2 regions of the Alishewanella sp. BS5-314 genome follow, and region 2 is predicted to be linked to the other one. Evidence: riboswitches for the same ligand, from Rfam matches in the RefSeq annotation. Region 2 holds a riboswitch; the other holds the start of a gene.
The links. Region 2 has a riboswitch for thiamine pyrophosphate ahead of thiC (phosphomethylpyrimidine synthase ThiC). Riboswitches for the same ligand answer to the same signal wherever they lie in the genome.
Positions count from the first base shown of each region.

Region 1: linked by a shared signal. The riboswitch ahead of H1D31_RS14485 (TonB-dependent receptor) and the one ahead of thiC (phosphomethylpyrimidine synthase ThiC) in region 2 are both predicted to bind thiamine pyrophosphate.

Region 1 covers NZ_JACEHJ010000002.1:2,124,782-2,132,628, reverse strand. The annotation lists gene H1D31_RS14490 (putative bifunctional diguanylate cyclase/phosphodiesterase) at 1-1,496, shown strand, start outside; TPP riboswitch at 1,561-1,677, shown strand; gene H1D31_RS14485 (TonB-dependent receptor) at 1,750-3,828, shown strand; gene H1D31_RS14480 (hypothetical protein) at 3,840-4,088, shown strand; gene pnuC (nicotinamide riboside transporter PnuC) at 4,085-4,714, shown strand; gene H1D31_RS14470 (phosphotransferase) at 4,663-5,574, shown strand; gene H1D31_RS14465 (helix-turn-helix domain-containing protein) at 5,548-5,730, opposite strand; gene H1D31_RS14460 (S9 family peptidase) at 5,910-7,847, shown strand, end outside.
Region 2 covers NZ_JACEHJ010000002.1:626,320-634,166, forward strand. The annotation lists gene H1D31_RS07465 (TonB-dependent receptor) at 1-502, opposite strand, end outside; gene H1D31_RS07470 (glycerophosphodiester phosphodiesterase family protein) at 647-1,825, opposite strand; gene H1D31_RS07475 (glycosyltransferase family 61 protein) at 1,927-3,042, opposite strand; gene H1D31_RS07480 (exoribonuclease II) at 3,172-5,112, opposite strand; TPP riboswitch at 5,257-5,370, shown strand; gene thiC (phosphomethylpyrimidine synthase ThiC) at 5,618-7,411, shown strand; gene thiE (thiamine phosphate synthase) at 7,395-7,847, shown strand, end outside.

The DNA.
Region 1 (7,847 bases), 1.5 Mb from region 2:
TATTAAAGGTGTCCCGGGTATTGCCACTGTTGGCTGAACATCAGTTTAAGGCGTTTCGGGCCGCCTTGCCGGTGAAAAGCCCGCTGCTGGTCGATGAGGTTGATCGCTTAAGTGAAGTCAGTCAGACCCTGAGCTTTCAGTTGGAGCAGCTGCAACATGACGTACTGACCCAAACCCGTGAGCTGGAAAATATGGCGATGTTTGACCTGCTGACCGGTCTGGCGAATCGCAATATGTTGCAGTTCCAGCTGAAAAAGCGGCTGGCCGCCTTAACACCGGCCGGGCACTTTCTCGGACTGTTCTTTCTTGATCTGGACCAGTTTAAACGCGTAAACGATATTCGCGGCCATGAGCAGGGCGATCAACTGTTAATTGAAGCGGCACAGCGTTTACGGACCGTGCTGCAAAAAACCGACTTAGCCTGTCGTTTTGGCGGTGACGAATTTGTGGTGGTCACCGAAGCGGCCGATCTGCAGCAACTGGAGCAGTTGGCGGCACGGTTGGTTGCGGTATTCCGGCAACCGATGCATTTACAGGGCGAGGAATATCAGTTGAACGTTAGTGTTGGTATCAGCTGCAGCCGGGATGCCAGCCTTAAACCGGATGATCTGGTGCGTCAGGCCGACCTTGCTATGTATCAGGCTAAGGCTCGCGGCGGCTGTTGCTGGCACTTCTATAGCCAACAGATGTTTGATGCGTTCCAGGATCGTTTGGCATTAGAGCAGGATTTGAAGCTGGCGCTGAGTTTGCAGCAGTTTGACTTACATTTGCAGCCGAAGATCCGCCTGACCGACCGGAAATTGGTCGGGTTGGAAGCATTGTTACGTTGGCAAAGTCCAAGCCGGGGTCTGGTACCGCCAGACGAATTTATCTCGGTGCTGGAATATGCGCAGTTAATGATCCCGGTTGGCTACTGGGTTATCGAACAGGGCTTTAGCCTGATGGCGGGCTTACGTCAGGCTGGGCTGGGCGATCTGCAGCTGGCCATTAATCTGTCGCCGGCACAATTAACTGATCCGGGCTTACCGGTGGTGCTGGAGCAGTTACTGCAGAAATATCAGCTGAACGCTGCGGATTTTGAGTTTGAACTTACTGAGAGTATGTTGGCAAAAAATCTGACCGAGACGATCAATAGTATGCAGCGCCTGAAAGCACAGGGGTTTGCACTGGCGATTGATGACTTTGGTACTGGCTATTCTTCGCTCAGTTATTTACGGCAACTACCGGTAGACACCATCAAAATTGATAAGAGCTTTGTATTTGGCATGCTGGATAATCAGGCCGACTACGACATCATTACCTCGACCATTGCCATGGTCCGCAAGCTAGGCTTACAGGTCGTGGCGGAAGGCGTGGAAACCCAGGCTCAGGCAAAAAGCTTGCTGCAACACCAATGTGATCAGGGCCAGGGCTATTTATTTGCCAGACCAATCCCGGCGGCTAATTTGGTGCAAACTCTGACGGAAAATATTAATCAGCTACAACAGTGGCGCTAGAGTAAGCTAGAGCAGGCTTACTCTTTTGCCGCTTGAATTTTGGTAATAAGTCCTCTAGACTGCCAGCGCAACCAAGGGGTGCCCCTCTGATAGATTCGGAGGTGTGCTGAGATGCCGTTTTGGTAAACCCTTAGAACCTGATCCGGATCATACCGGCGGAGGGATGGTGCTAACTCCCCAAAAAAGCGTGCCTGTGACTTTCGTGTCCTGAGCCATGCTGTGTGATCCGCTACACCTATTCGGAGTTGATCACATGCTGTTTCGTATTTCTGCATTATCTCTGGCGTTAAGCGCTGCCCTAGCGGTCAGCGCAACCGAAGCTGAACTTGAACATATCACGGTAAAAGGCGATTTCCGGCAACAGGATCTGCAACGTCTGGCAGGTAGTGTGGCGGTTTTATCCGAGCAGGATTTACAGCGCCAGTCGGTACAACACCTGGATGACGCACTGCGGCAATTCGCCAATGTCAACTTTGCCGCCGGGGCGTCCCGTGGCCGTTTTTTACAGGTGCGGGGTATTGGCGAGCGCAGCGAATTTATTGATGTGATTAACCCATCGGTGGGCATTCTGATTGATGGCATCGACTATGCCGGCTTGGGGATCAGCAGTCTGGCGCATCCGGAGCAACTGGAAATCTTCCGTGGCCCGGAAGCCACCCGTTTTGGTACCAATGCGCTGGCTGGCATGGTAAATCTGACCAGTAAGGCGCCTACCGCCGTGGCAGAAGGTAAGGTCAGTGCCACTGTGGCTAACTACGATAGCTGGCAGTTAACCGGGGTCTATAGTGCGCCGATCAGTGAACAGCTGGCGTACAGCCTGGCGCTGGATCAGAATAAATCAGCGGGTTTTATTCACAATGCCTATCTGAACCGCGATGATACCAATAATCTGGATGAATTTACTGCCCGGTTGCGCCTTAACTATCAGGCGTTAGCTGATCTGAAACTCGGCTTTACCGCGCATTTGATTGATCAGCAAAATGGTTACGACGCCTTTTCGCTGGATCGTAACCGCACCACCTTATCCGATGAACCCGGGCAGGATAAATTACGTAGCAAAGCCGTAGCTGTGACAGCAGACTATCAGGGGCTGGCGCTGGCGGATATGTTTACCCAGCTGAGCTATCTGAACGCGGATTCGGATTATGGCTTTGATGAAGACTGGAGTTATGTTGGTATCCATCCCTGGGGTTACTCCTATCAGGATCGTTACCTGCGCGGCCGTGAACAATGGACGCTGGATTACCGGCTAACCTCTAAAACCGACGGCCAGCTATGGGGGCAAACTGACTGGGTTGTTGGGCTTTATGCCAGTCAACGTGACCTGTCTCTGTCGCGATTACGCCGGGCCGAGAGTCGTTGGCGTTATTTTGATAGCAGCCTGGAGCGGCGTAATCTGGCGCTTTATGCTGAAACCCAAAGCCCGCTGACCGAAAAACTGACACTGGTGCTGGGCGGGCGTGTCGAGCGCTACCGCGATGACTATCTGGACTCGGGTAATATTAGTTTGCGCCCGAACGAAACCCTGTGGGGCGGTAAAATCAGTCTGAACTATCAGCTGAATCAGCAAGCGATGCTGTATGGCTTGTTATCACGCGGTTATAAGGTGGGCGGGATCAATGGTGAAGCTCTGGCCAGAGCCGGCGAAGATCGTTTTGCGCAACTGGCTGAAAAAGCCAGCTTTAAGTCGGAGAGCTTGCTCAATGCTGAGTTTGGCGTCAAGGGTAGTGCTGCCGATGGCAGTTTGACCACCCGAGTGGCTGCGTTTTATATGTGGCGGGATGATATGCAGGTTAAGGGTTGGTTAAATCCGGATCTGGGCCCGGAGTTTGCCGGCTTTATCGATAATGCCGCCAGTGGCCGTAACTATGGTCTGGAAGCCGAAACCCGACTGCTGTTGTCACCAAGTACACAACTTTTTGTCAATCTTGGCTATTTGCAAAGCAAATTGGGTCGTTACCAGACCGACAGTGGCCTGGATATGACCGGCCGCGATCAGGCGCATGCGCCACGTGTTAACTACAGTGTCGGTGCCGACTGGTATCTGACTGAACAGCTGACGCTGCAAGCGGGCGTGCAGGGTAACAGTGGTTTCTACTACTCAGATGGTCATAATGCTAAAGCCGGTAGCAGCCAACTGCTGAATCTGCGGCTTGGCTATCAGCTGGCACAGTGGGAGCTGGCAGTATGGCTGCGCAATGCGCTGGATAAAGATGTTGGGGTGCGGGGATTCTATTTTGGCAATGATCCCCGTGATGAATATGCGCCCCATGTTTATGAACAGTTTGCTGAACCGCGCCGCTTCGGTGCCACTATCAGCTATAGCTTCTAATGGAGGTTCGAATGCAACTCTCAGTTGAAATTAGTAAGTATCCGCTGGCCGAGGATTATAAAGGCCCTATTCTGGCCTTTCTTGGGCAGTTAGCGCAGGAGACGGAGATTGAAGTGCTGACCAATACCATGAGCACCCAGATCTTTGGTGAATACGACGCTGTGATGCAAGCCTTACAGCGTTGTATGCGCTGGTCGATGGAGCACTACGGTAAGCTGGTGTTTGTCTGTAAGTTTATTCCCGGTGATTTACGGCCATGAATGAACTGCTGAGCAAGCTGATTGCCGACTGGCAACTGTTGCACAGTATCGAGCTGGTGGCGACGGTACTGGCGATAGCCTATGTGTTACTGGCCCTGAAGCAGAGCATCTGGTGTTGGCCGGCGGCCTTGCTCAGCACCTTACTTTTTACTCATGTGATGTGGGATTCTGCCTTGTTATCCGATGCGCTGCTGCATCTGTATTATGCCGGTATGGCCTTGTATGGTTGGTGGCGCTGGCAGCAACTGAAGCAGCAACCCGGGCAGGCTCATACCGTGTTTGAATGGGCCTGGCAGCGTCATTTATTACTGATCAGCCTGACCGCGATGGGCGGTCTGGCATTAGGCTACCTGATGGCCAATTATACCCGGGCTGACTTTGCCTATCTGGATGCTCAAACCACAGCCTTTAGCCTGGTAGCCACCTGGCTGGTCGCGAAAAAGCTGTTATCAAACTGGCTATACTGGGTGGTGATTGATGCCGTGTCGATCTTTATCTATGCGCAAAAACATCTGTATTTTCTGACCGCGTTGTTTATGCTGTATACCATTATTGCCGTGGTGGGATATTTTGCATGGCGCAGCCATTATCAACTGCAGCTGACATTGCACAGCAAGACGCTGTAAGGCAGCTTTGCGAACAACTGGAGTTTTTTCAGCAGCACCCGCCGCTGGAGATCCGGCCCCTGGCTGCCGGCCAGAGTAATCTGAACTACTATCTGCGTACTGCACGTGGCGAATATGTGCTGCGGCGCTATGCCCGCCAACTTGGTATATGCCGGCAGCAGGAGTTTCGTTGCCAACAGGCTGCTGCCGCTAAACAGATCGCTGCCACACCTTTGCTGCTGCATAACCATCAGCAACTGCTGATTTCGGAGTTTCTACCCGGTGGCGAGCCGCTTCAGCTTACCGACAGTCGTTTGAGCTTGCTGGCGGATACCCTGGCGATTTTGCATAACCTAAGGGTGCAAACACCACTATTACAGCCAGCCAGTTACTTGCGGCAGTTATTGGCTCAGGGACAGCAGAGTACACTGCAACCTGCTGCTGACCTTTTCGCTGCCTTGCAGCGCTGTGCTGAGCAATTAGCGGGGATGGCAACGGATCTGGTGCTTTGTCATCTGGATCTGCACGCCGATAACTTGCTGTGGAACGGCGATAAAATCTGGTTACTGGATTTTGAGTACAGTCAGTTGTGCGACAACAGCTTTGATTTGGCGGCGATTATGCTGCATTTTGAGCTGACAGCAGCACAGCAGCAAAGGTTGTTGCGTCAATATAGCGCACAGCGGCGCTATCCGGACCGGCATACCGCAGAGCGTTTGGCAGCGACCTTGCCACAACGTCTGCAGTTGGCAAAATGCCTGTATAGTGGCTTTTGCTGGCTTTGGTATCAGGCTACGCCTGCCCTGCACCACAGGGCAAACAGTTGGCAGCAGAGATTACAGCAGTTACTGCATTCAGAGACCACCGAGCCGTTCCGCTAACACCTTGTAGCGTTTGACGTCTTCTTCGGCAAACATCGGCTTACCACTGGCATCTTTCTCCGCTGGCACCAGCAGGTGCTCGCGGGTTAAGCGTTCGACCCGGATCACCGGAATACCCAATACCTCTGCCACTTGTTCAGTGGTTAATAAACCCATTTTGACTCTCCCGTTTTTCTTATTATTTGCGATCAGCAGCTACTTTGCATCAGTATAAGTCATGCTGCAAGGGCTGCCAGGTCGGATGTTACAGTGTTTTACATTTTTTTGCTGGTAGCGGGTTAAAAAAACGTGCTAAATGAAAATGTGTTTATTAACGAAAGCAAAGCGAGGTTAAAATGTTTCTGAAACAGCCGCTGCTGTGGTTTGTTGCCATCCTCAGCGTTCCGGTGATGGCCAGCTCAGCAGTATTAACGGAGGCGCCACGAGCCGCCAAAGTGGATTTTCAGGTGGTCTCCCCCCATGGTACCCGTAACGATCCTTATTATTGGTTGCGTGATGATACGCGCTCTGAGCCAAAAGTCCTGGCGTATTTAGAGCAGGAAAATGCCTGGTACCGTCAGTATAGTGCGGGCTATCAACAACTTACGACGCAACTGACCGAAGAAATTATTGGTCGGGTAAAGCAGGATGACAGCTCAGTTCCATACCGCAAAGGCGATTACCTGTATTACAGCCGTTATGAAACCGGTAAAGAATACCCAATCTATGCCCGTAAGGCGGCTAGCGGCGGCGCTGAACAGGTGCTGCTGGATGTGAATCTACTGGCTGAGGGCAAGGATTTCTATCAGGTCGCTAATCTGGCGATCAGCCCGGACCAACAGTTACTGGCCTATATGGAAGATCTGAATGGCCGGCGTCAGTATACGCTGCGGGTACGGGATCTGCGTACCGGCAAAGAATTAACGGATTCTTTAAGCGGACTCTCGGCAGCCATTGCCTGGTCGGCGGATAGTAAACAGCTGTTTGTGGTACAAAACGATCCGGTGACCTTGCTTAGTAACAAGGTGCTGCGGCATACCCTGGGTCAGGATCCGGCCAAGGCGGCGCTGGTTTATGAAGAGTCAGACAACAGTTTCTATATGTGGGTCAGCAATAGTCAGGATAACCGCTATGTCATGATTCAGCTTGGTAGTACCGTATCTGACGAGCTTAGAGTGCTGGACGCGGCCAAAACTGATGGTCAGTTTCAGGTGTTAGCGCCAAGACAGCGTGATTTTAAGTACGGTGCTGAGCATTTGAACGGCCGCTGGATTATCCGTACTGACTGGGAAGCGCCGAACTATCGGCTAATGACAGTGGCGGCTGATAAAATCGGTGATCGCACGCACTGGCAGCCACTGCTGGCGCACAGCGAGCAGATTTTTATCCAGAATTTTGAGCTGTTTAATGAATATCTCGCGATCAGTGAGCGCAGTGACGGTTTACAGCGGATCCGGGTGATGCCATGGCAGGATCCGAGCAAGGCCTATTATATCAGCTCTGATGAAGCGGCGTACGTAACCGGCTTTGACATGAATGCCGAGCAGAATACCACTCTGCTGCGTTATACCTATACCTCTTTGACCACGCCGCCCAGCGTCTATCAGCTGGATATGGCAAGCGGTGAGAAGACGCTGTTGAAACAACAAGAAGTGTTAGGTGGCTTCGATAAAGCCAACTATGTGACAGAGCGGGTATGGGCAACGGCGCAGGATGGTACCCGGATCCCGGTATCACTGCTGTATCGCAAAGGCTTTAAACGGGATGGCTCTGCCCCCCTGTATCAATATGCCTATGGCTCTTATGGTATGTCGATGGATCCCTGGTTCCGGGCTAGCGTGTTATCGCTGGTGGACCGCGGCTTTGTTTATGCCATTGCCCATATTCGTGGCGGTCAGGAAATGGGCCGGCATTGGTATGAACAGGGTAAACTGCTGAATAAAATCAATACCTTTACTGATTTTATTGCCGTTACCGACCATCTGGTAGCCGAAAAATATGCCGCCAAAGATAAGGTGATTGGTATGGGTGGCAGCGCCGGCGGTTTGCTAATGGGTGCAGTGGCGAATATGGCACCGCAGAAATACCGGGCGCTGGTCGCACATGTGCCGTTCGTCGATGTGGTGACGACTATGCTGGATGAAAGCATTCCACTGACCACCAACGAGTTTGATGAATGGGGTAACCCGAAACAGCAACCTTTTTACGATTATATGCTGTCGTACTCGCCCTATGATCAGGTTTCTGCTCAGGCCTATCCGGCTATGCTGGTGACCACAGGCTTACATGACTCT
Region 2 (7,847 bases):
GGGTACCGCCCAAGGCATCCAGTGAGGCGGACGCAATATCGGCGCTGCCCTGACCAACTTCAACCAGACGGGTGTTCTCAACATCCAGATAGCGGTTGGCTTTGCTACCACCTGCGTAGGCCGAGCCGCCATTCGGGATACCGTCTATAGTAATGCCCAGTTGCTGGTCGGCGCGGTCAATGACAAAGCCACGCATGCTGATGGTAGTGGTGTAATCATCGCTACCAAAGGCATCACCCTGACCAACGTTAATGCCGGGTAAATTATTAATCAGATCCATTACGTTGCCAATTGGCGCCTGTAACAGCTTCATATTTTCATCCGTAGTGTTATTGGCATAGCTAACGCGCTTACCCAATACAGAAATCACTTCTACGGCTTTTTCATCGGCCAGTCCGGCATCCTGTGATGCTGCTTGTGTCGTGGTTTGGTCGGCCAGGGCTTGAAAGCTGAGGGCGCTGATCACCGCCAGGGTGAGCAAATTGACGTTAAAATGTCGCACGGTATTCTCCAGAAGCGCTTTATGGTTATAGGTTCCGTCATACTGGTCAGCCCAGTATGACGGAGGCTAAGTGTGCCGCTGGAATGTTACAGAAAAGTTTAAATTGAATTTCAGTTTGATGAAATATTTACTAAATATGCAATGTTATAACATGCAGTTAGCATAAAAGGTGGTGGTGGCAGGCCAATCTGAAAACACGCCAATCACCCCGACCTGTTGTGCCAGCACGTCGAGCAGTTGCAATGTCATGCTATCGTCACTGGTAATGCTGCTGATAGATTGATAGTACCAGCCGCCACCGGCAGCCAGTGGGCCTGAGCGCTCCAATGACCAGGTAATGAGCTGTAAGCCGGCGGCGCGTGCTGCTTTGGCATAGGCGGAGGGGACCAGTTTGCCATTTTCGACACTAACCAGCACCCATAGCGGTGGCGCTATGATATTCAGGCCCTCGGCCTTTAACTCGCTAAAGCTTGGGCTGAGTTGTTCCGGATGCGCGGGATCATAGTGCTCAGCGTCAACGCGATCATCCAGAAACACGGCTTGTTTGGCAAACTCCGGTTCATGTTTAAGCCAGTAACGGATATCCGCCAGTTGAAAGGATTGCGGCCATACTTCGGAAGGTTTCACGCCGGCTGCTTTATATTCGTTAATCAGTTGCTGAGCATAGTCTTGCTGACTGTAGTCGCCTTGATATGGCATAGCGACTTCCGGTGCTTTTAGCTCTGGCGTCATCATTACGCCGTGTTGCTGAAACAGCGCGATACTTTCCTGATGGGTCAGTGGCGCGCTGCATTGCTGATACAGGGTAGTACGCCAGTCCGGGCTGCCGTTCAGGTAATCGGTTACGTTATCAGCCTGAAGATTAACACCATCCATTTTTGCACAAAGGCTTTTGTATTCAGCGAGGCTGATATCAGAGGTGCAACATTTGGCACTGGCGGTTTGGCCGTCGCTTGCCGGGGTAAAAGGTGTGCTGCATTTAGCGGCCAGCTCTGGGCGCAGCAGGATATCCGTCGTCTGGTGCAGGTCACACTGCGCATGCCGGCAAACCAACTGTTTATCCGCAGTAAAGGTGACATCACATTCCACAATGCCGGCGCCCATGCGGATCGCCGCCAGGTATGAGGCTTTGCTGTGCTCAGGAAACTGCAAGGGTGCACCGCGGTGACCAATTGAAAAGGGGTGGCGTTTCGCCGGTTGCTGTAAACAGGCACTAAGCTGCTGTTTAAGGTCACCTTCAGGCAGTAAGTCGGTTAAATAGCCGGGGCGGGGGCCTAACTCGGCCGCCGCCAGGGTAAAGATAAAAATTGATGATCCGAACATAAGAGATTGCAATGCTGATTAGCGTGTAAAGCAAGCTTAAGCCAATAAGGTGACATTTCGATGAAAAACCACCAGATATTTCGCTTAAATTAACCAGATGATTACAATTCGGCCAGGTATTGTTGTAACGGTGCCAGCTCCAGTTGGAGTGCCGTACTCTCCTGATCTGCCCGGTAACTTTGCAGGACGGCATAGTCCAGCTTACCCAGGGTCGCCAGATCCCGAAATCCCGGGTTATGATGACCTTCAGGTACAAACTCCAGGATCCGGGTACCCGGAGCACACCAAAGCAGGTTAGTCAGGGCTGCGCCATGTGGTGCTATTACCACCGCGGCCTCGCTGAACAGCTGCTGTTGCTCTGCGACATTGAATGCTGAGCAACTGATAATCTCAAAATGATGCTGCTGTAGCAGGCTGATGATCTCAGCTTCATTGCTTAACTGACGTTTCGAGGCGTCCAGTCGGGCAATATATAAGCGACGTCGTGCCGATTTTGCCGGATTAAAATGGCTTAGCTCACGTAACGCATGATTAAGCCATACCGGCGTGCGGTAACTGCCTTTGGCGCGCAGCGGCAGGATCAATTCAGCACAACGCAGGTGGCTGTATGCTGACAAGGGGACGACCTTGTTTAAATCGATCCCACATAGCTCCAGTATTTGCTGTTGCCAGCGACAACCACTATAGGGCAGCAGGATGTGATCAAGCTGCGCTAGCTCGACGCCGGCACGCTGAGCAAACCAGAGGTCGGCCATCACGTCAGCCCAGAAATGATAGTAGTTATTGCAGTCGTCGTAATAGGCACCCAGTAAGAGCGAGCGACCAGTCAGTTGCTGTGGTGTCAGCGATACTTCACGCATGCGGCCGCGTAAAAATTTACCCCAGAACCCCTTACGCCGGCCATGTGGTAGGGTTACGCCGCGGCGGGATAAGGCATAAATTTGTCTGGCATGGGGGTCTTGTGCCGCAAAATGCTCGCCGCGCGGTTTAATGGCGATAACATGAGCCGCTTTGGCTGATAATAAGCCTGCTGCGGTTGGTACCTCAGGTCTGTCCCATTGTAATTGATTATTGTCCAATGTCGGGGTATCGAGGATCTGATCGACAGTGGCGGCCATTTGTGGTTGCGGCTGCCAGGCAATACCTGCCAGATTAACAGCACCGGTGTCCTGCTGTTGCCAGGATGCCAGTCTATTTAAAATACGTAATAACAACACTCAGCTCCTTGCCTGCGTTTTGGGAACTTAAAATCCAGAAGTACCTTGGACTGCAACGCAGCTATCGCCGGCCATAATGCACCGGCGAAACTGAATCTTTACTGAACCTTAACGCAGAGGTAACTTTGCTTAGAGTGGATCAGGCGAGACTAACGTCAGACTAATACTTTGCGTTTCCTGATTAATGTCGCTGATTTTTACCTGTACCTGTTGTCCCAGCTCAAACCGTACTGTATCACCCTGATAGCAGCGGCCTTCTTCCCAGTTAGCCGTAAGCGGGTTTTGCTCGTCGTTGATGCTGGCCAGGGCGATAAAGCCCTGAGCGCCGTTTTCCAGTAACCGTAGCCGGATCCCGGCGCGGTTGATATCCTGAATTTCACCGGTAAAGGTTTGGCCGCTGTCGATGGCGCTGCTTAAAAACTGGCAATATAGCCAGTCGGCGATATCACGCTCGGCCCGGCGCTGAATTTTGCGCTGCTCTGCCAGGCGTTTGGCGAGTTCTTCTGATGGCGCCTCTGCCGGGCGTTGCAGCAGTATGGCTTTGAGTAAGCGCTGATTGACCAAATCACTGTATTTACGGATCGGCGAGGTCCAGGTGGCATAGTGTTCAGCGCCCAGGCCGAAGTGCGGCGCCGGAGTGATACTGACGCCGGCATAAGCCTGGTAGCGGCGGATCCGGTTATCCAGATAAGGCGTGGGTAGCTGATCCAGCCAGCGACGCAGCTGACAGAACCCGGAGAGTTGCGTCAACGCTTCACCCTGCACTGGTGCAGCAAAGCTGGCTAGCAGCTCATTGAGTGGGTTAAGTTTGCTGCTTTCAAAGCCGCTGTGGCTATTAAAGACACCAAATCCCAGCTGCTCTGCCAGATAACGGCCACAAGCCTGGTTGGCGGCGATCATCGCTTCTTCGACCATCACATTGGCAATACGGCGGTGTTCGGCGTGAATGGCGATCACCTGACCTTGCTCATTTAATGCAAAGCGGTAGTCCGGCTTATCCTGAAAAACGATGGCATGGGTTTTACGCCAGTGCTGGCGGGCTTTTGCCATCGCACAGAGACTATGCAGTTGGCTGGCCATTACTTCAGAGTCAGGTTGCCAGTCACCAGTGCCGCTCAGATAATCAGACACCAGCTGATAATCAAAGCGTGCCTGTGAGCAAATGGTGGCCAGCTGAAACTCTGGCGCCGAGCCGACGCTGCCATCTTTTAGGATCTGCAGGCGTAACACCAGTGCCGGTCGCAACTGGCCGGGGTGCAATGAACAGAGCTCGTCGGCCAGTTGCCGTGGTAACATCGGTACATTGCGACCTGGCAGATAGGTCGTAAATAGCCGCTCGGCGGCAATGCTATCCAGCGCTGAGCCAGCATGGATATAGGCATCCGGATCGGCGACCGCCACCTGCAATAACCAGCCCTCGGCCGTTTCGCTGATTGCAATGGCATCATCCATATCCTGGGTGCTACTGCTGTCGATGGTAAAAAACGGCGTGGCGCTAAGATCGGCGCGTTCCAGCTCAAGCTGGGCTAATTCGCCGCTAAGTTCAGGCGCGGCTTTAGGTAAATTATGCCGGGCCAGTACCACTAACCAGGGCGCGTTGGCATCGTCGGCTTTGGCAATCAGCTCAGTCACCTCGACCAGAAACTGCTCGTCTTTTAAGGCATGCTGCACCAGGCTGGCTTTAACCCAATCGCCTTCACTGAGTGCTTTATCTTCCAGGCCATTTACCGCCTTGGCTTTTAAGGCCTCTTTAAATAACGGTAGGTCGGGAAGTACTTGCAGACGATTTTTAAAGCGTTTTACCCGACCGACAAAGTGGCTCAGACCACTCTCTAACAGCGCTTCCGGCTCGGCCTGCGTTTTATCATCGGTTTCACGGATCACAGCCGTAATGCGATCGCCATGCAGCAGCTTTTTCATCAGTGGCGGGCTGATAAAGTGACTTTCTTTATCACTGACTTCCAGAAAACCAAAGTTCTTGGCGGTGGCTCTGACCACCCCCTCTTTAACGGGCAGCGATTCACGCAGTTGCTGTTTCAGCTGGGCTAACAGCGGGTTATTTTGCAGCATAGATTCTTACTCTGTCCAAATTCGCCGCCATGATACGGGGTTATGCCGGCGAAGCCAACCGGTGCGTATTGTTGCCGGCCTGGCCGCAAGTCGGGCTTTTCTTTTCGGTAAATTTATGGTTAATTAAAAAGGCAAGACCAAGATACAAACTTGTCGGAGTGCATCAGGGCGATATTGCCCTGAAGCTGAGACCGCATTGCGGGATCCGTTGAACCTGATCAGGCTAATACCTGCGAAGGGAACAAGTAGTGATTATGTACCAGCTGACCAGCGACGAATACCGAGGCTTACAAATCTCTATTCTGAGTTGTGTCATCTGATAAGTAACGCAAGAGCTGCTGAATAGCAGTTTGATTTTGCTGCTGACACTTAATCCTATCCAACACTCCTGACAAGCATTTTCCCTTAACTTTTTGGTGAGATTGCTATGTCAACCACAGAATTATTTACCCCAGAATCACAAACAGCCCCAACTCAGGCGACATCTAACCTTGTTGAGTCGGGCATATCGTCACGTCGCGCACAGCGCCAGGCGGCACGCGATTTTATTGCTCAGCTGCAAGGCGAGGCCTATCCCAATTCGAAGCGCCTTTATTTATCGGGCAGCCGGCCAGATATTCAGGTGGCAATGCGCCAGATTATGCTGGCTGATACGGTGGTTGGTGGCACGCCCGAGGCGCCCATTACTGAGCCGAATGAAGCGGTGCCGGTATATGATACCTCAGGCCCTTATGGCGATCCGGGCGCCAGTATCAGTGTTGAAGATGGCTTAGCGCCGCTGCGCCTGCCGTGGATTTTAGAGCGACAGGATACTGAACAACTGAACGGGCTAAGTTCGCGTTTTAGTCAGCAGCAACAGTTGGAAGCGCCAGTGCCGCATCGGTTAAACCGGCAACCTTTGAAAGCCAAGCCGGGTAAAAGGGTTACGCAATTGCATTATGCCCGCGCCGGTATTATCACCCCGGAGATGGAATATATCGCCATTCGCGAGAATATGGGCCGCGATCAGGTTAAAAGTGCCTTGTTAACGCATCAACATCCGGGGCAGCCCTATGCCGCGGCCTTGCCTGCGCAAATCACAGCGGAGTTTGTCCGCGCCGAAGTGGCCGCTGGCCGGGCCATTATTCCGGCCAATATTAACCACCCTGAAGCCGAACCGATGATTATCGGCCGCAACTTTCTGGTAAAAGTGAACGCCAATATCGGTAACTCGGCCGTCACCTCCAGCATTGAAGAAGAGGTGGAAAAGCTGGTGTGGGCCACGCGCTGGGGCGCCGATACGGTAATGGATCTGTCTACCGGGCGCGATATTCATCAGACCCGCAGCTGGATCATCCGCAATAGCCCGGTACCTATTGGTACAGTGCCAATTTATCAGGCGCTGGAAAAAGTCAAAGGCGTGGCCGAAGATCTGACCTGGCCGATTTTTCGCGATACGCTGTTAGAGCAAGCCGAACAGGGCGTTGATTATTTTACTATTCATGCCGGGGTGTTATTGGCTTATGTGCCAATGACCGCCAAGCGCCTGACCGGCATTGTATCCCGAGGTGGCTCGATCATGGCGAAGTGGTGTTTAACGCATCAGCGCGAAAATTTCTTATATGAGCATTTTCGGGAAATTTGCGAAATTTGTGCTGCTTATGATGTGTCGCTGTCGTTAGGCGATGGCCTGCGCCCGGGCTCGATTTATGACGCCAACGATGAGGCGCAGTTCTCTGAGCTGGCGACCCTGGGAGAGCTGACCAAAATCGCCTGGGAGTACGATGTACAGGTGATGATTGAAGGCCCGGGCCATGTGCCGATGCATTTGATTAAGCAGAATATGGATGAGCAGCTGAAACACTGCCATGAAGCGCCATTCTACACCCTGGGACCACTGACGACCGATATTGCTCCGGGTTATGATCATTTCACCTCGGGCATTGGCGCCGCCTTTATCGGTTGGTTTGGCTGCGCCATGCTCTGCTACGTGACACCGAAAGAGCATTTAGGCCTGCCCAATAAAGAGGACGTGAAACAGGGGCTGATTGCCTACAAAATAGCTGCCCATGCTGCGGATCTGGCCAAAGGGCATCCGGGTGCACAAATTCGTGATAATGCGATGTCGAAGGCGCGCTTTGAGTTTCGCTGGGAAGATCAGTTTAATCTGGCGCTGGATCCGGCAACTGCCCGTCAGTATCACGATGAAACCTTACCGCAAGCGTCGAACAAGAGCGCGCATTTTTGCTCAATGTGTGGCCCGAAGTTCTGCTCAATGAAAATTACTCAGGATGTACGTGATTATGCAGCCACACTCTGAGTTGATGCCGCAGGCGGCTAAGATGAGCGGCAATAAAACCGCGGCAGCTAAAGCGATTGTCTGGTCTATTGCCGGCTCTGACTCGGGTGGCGGTGCCGGCATTCAGGCGGATTTACTGACCATGCGCGCCTTTGGTGTGCATGGCTGTAGCCTTATCACTGCAATCACGGCGCAAAGCTCGGTAGAAGTGGCGCGGGTGGAGCTGGTATCTGAACAGATGCTGGCCGCGCAGTGGCAAACTTTACTGGCCGATTTACCGCCAGTGGCGATTAAAGTGGGTTTGGTTGCGAGTCAGGCGCAACAGCGGCAACTGGCCGAGTTGTTCTCAACTCTACCCAAAACGATACCGATCATTATCGATCCGGTACTTATTGCCAGCTGCGGTGACAGTTTATTGCCCGAACAACAGCAACCCGGCACTTGCTTACCCGAACTT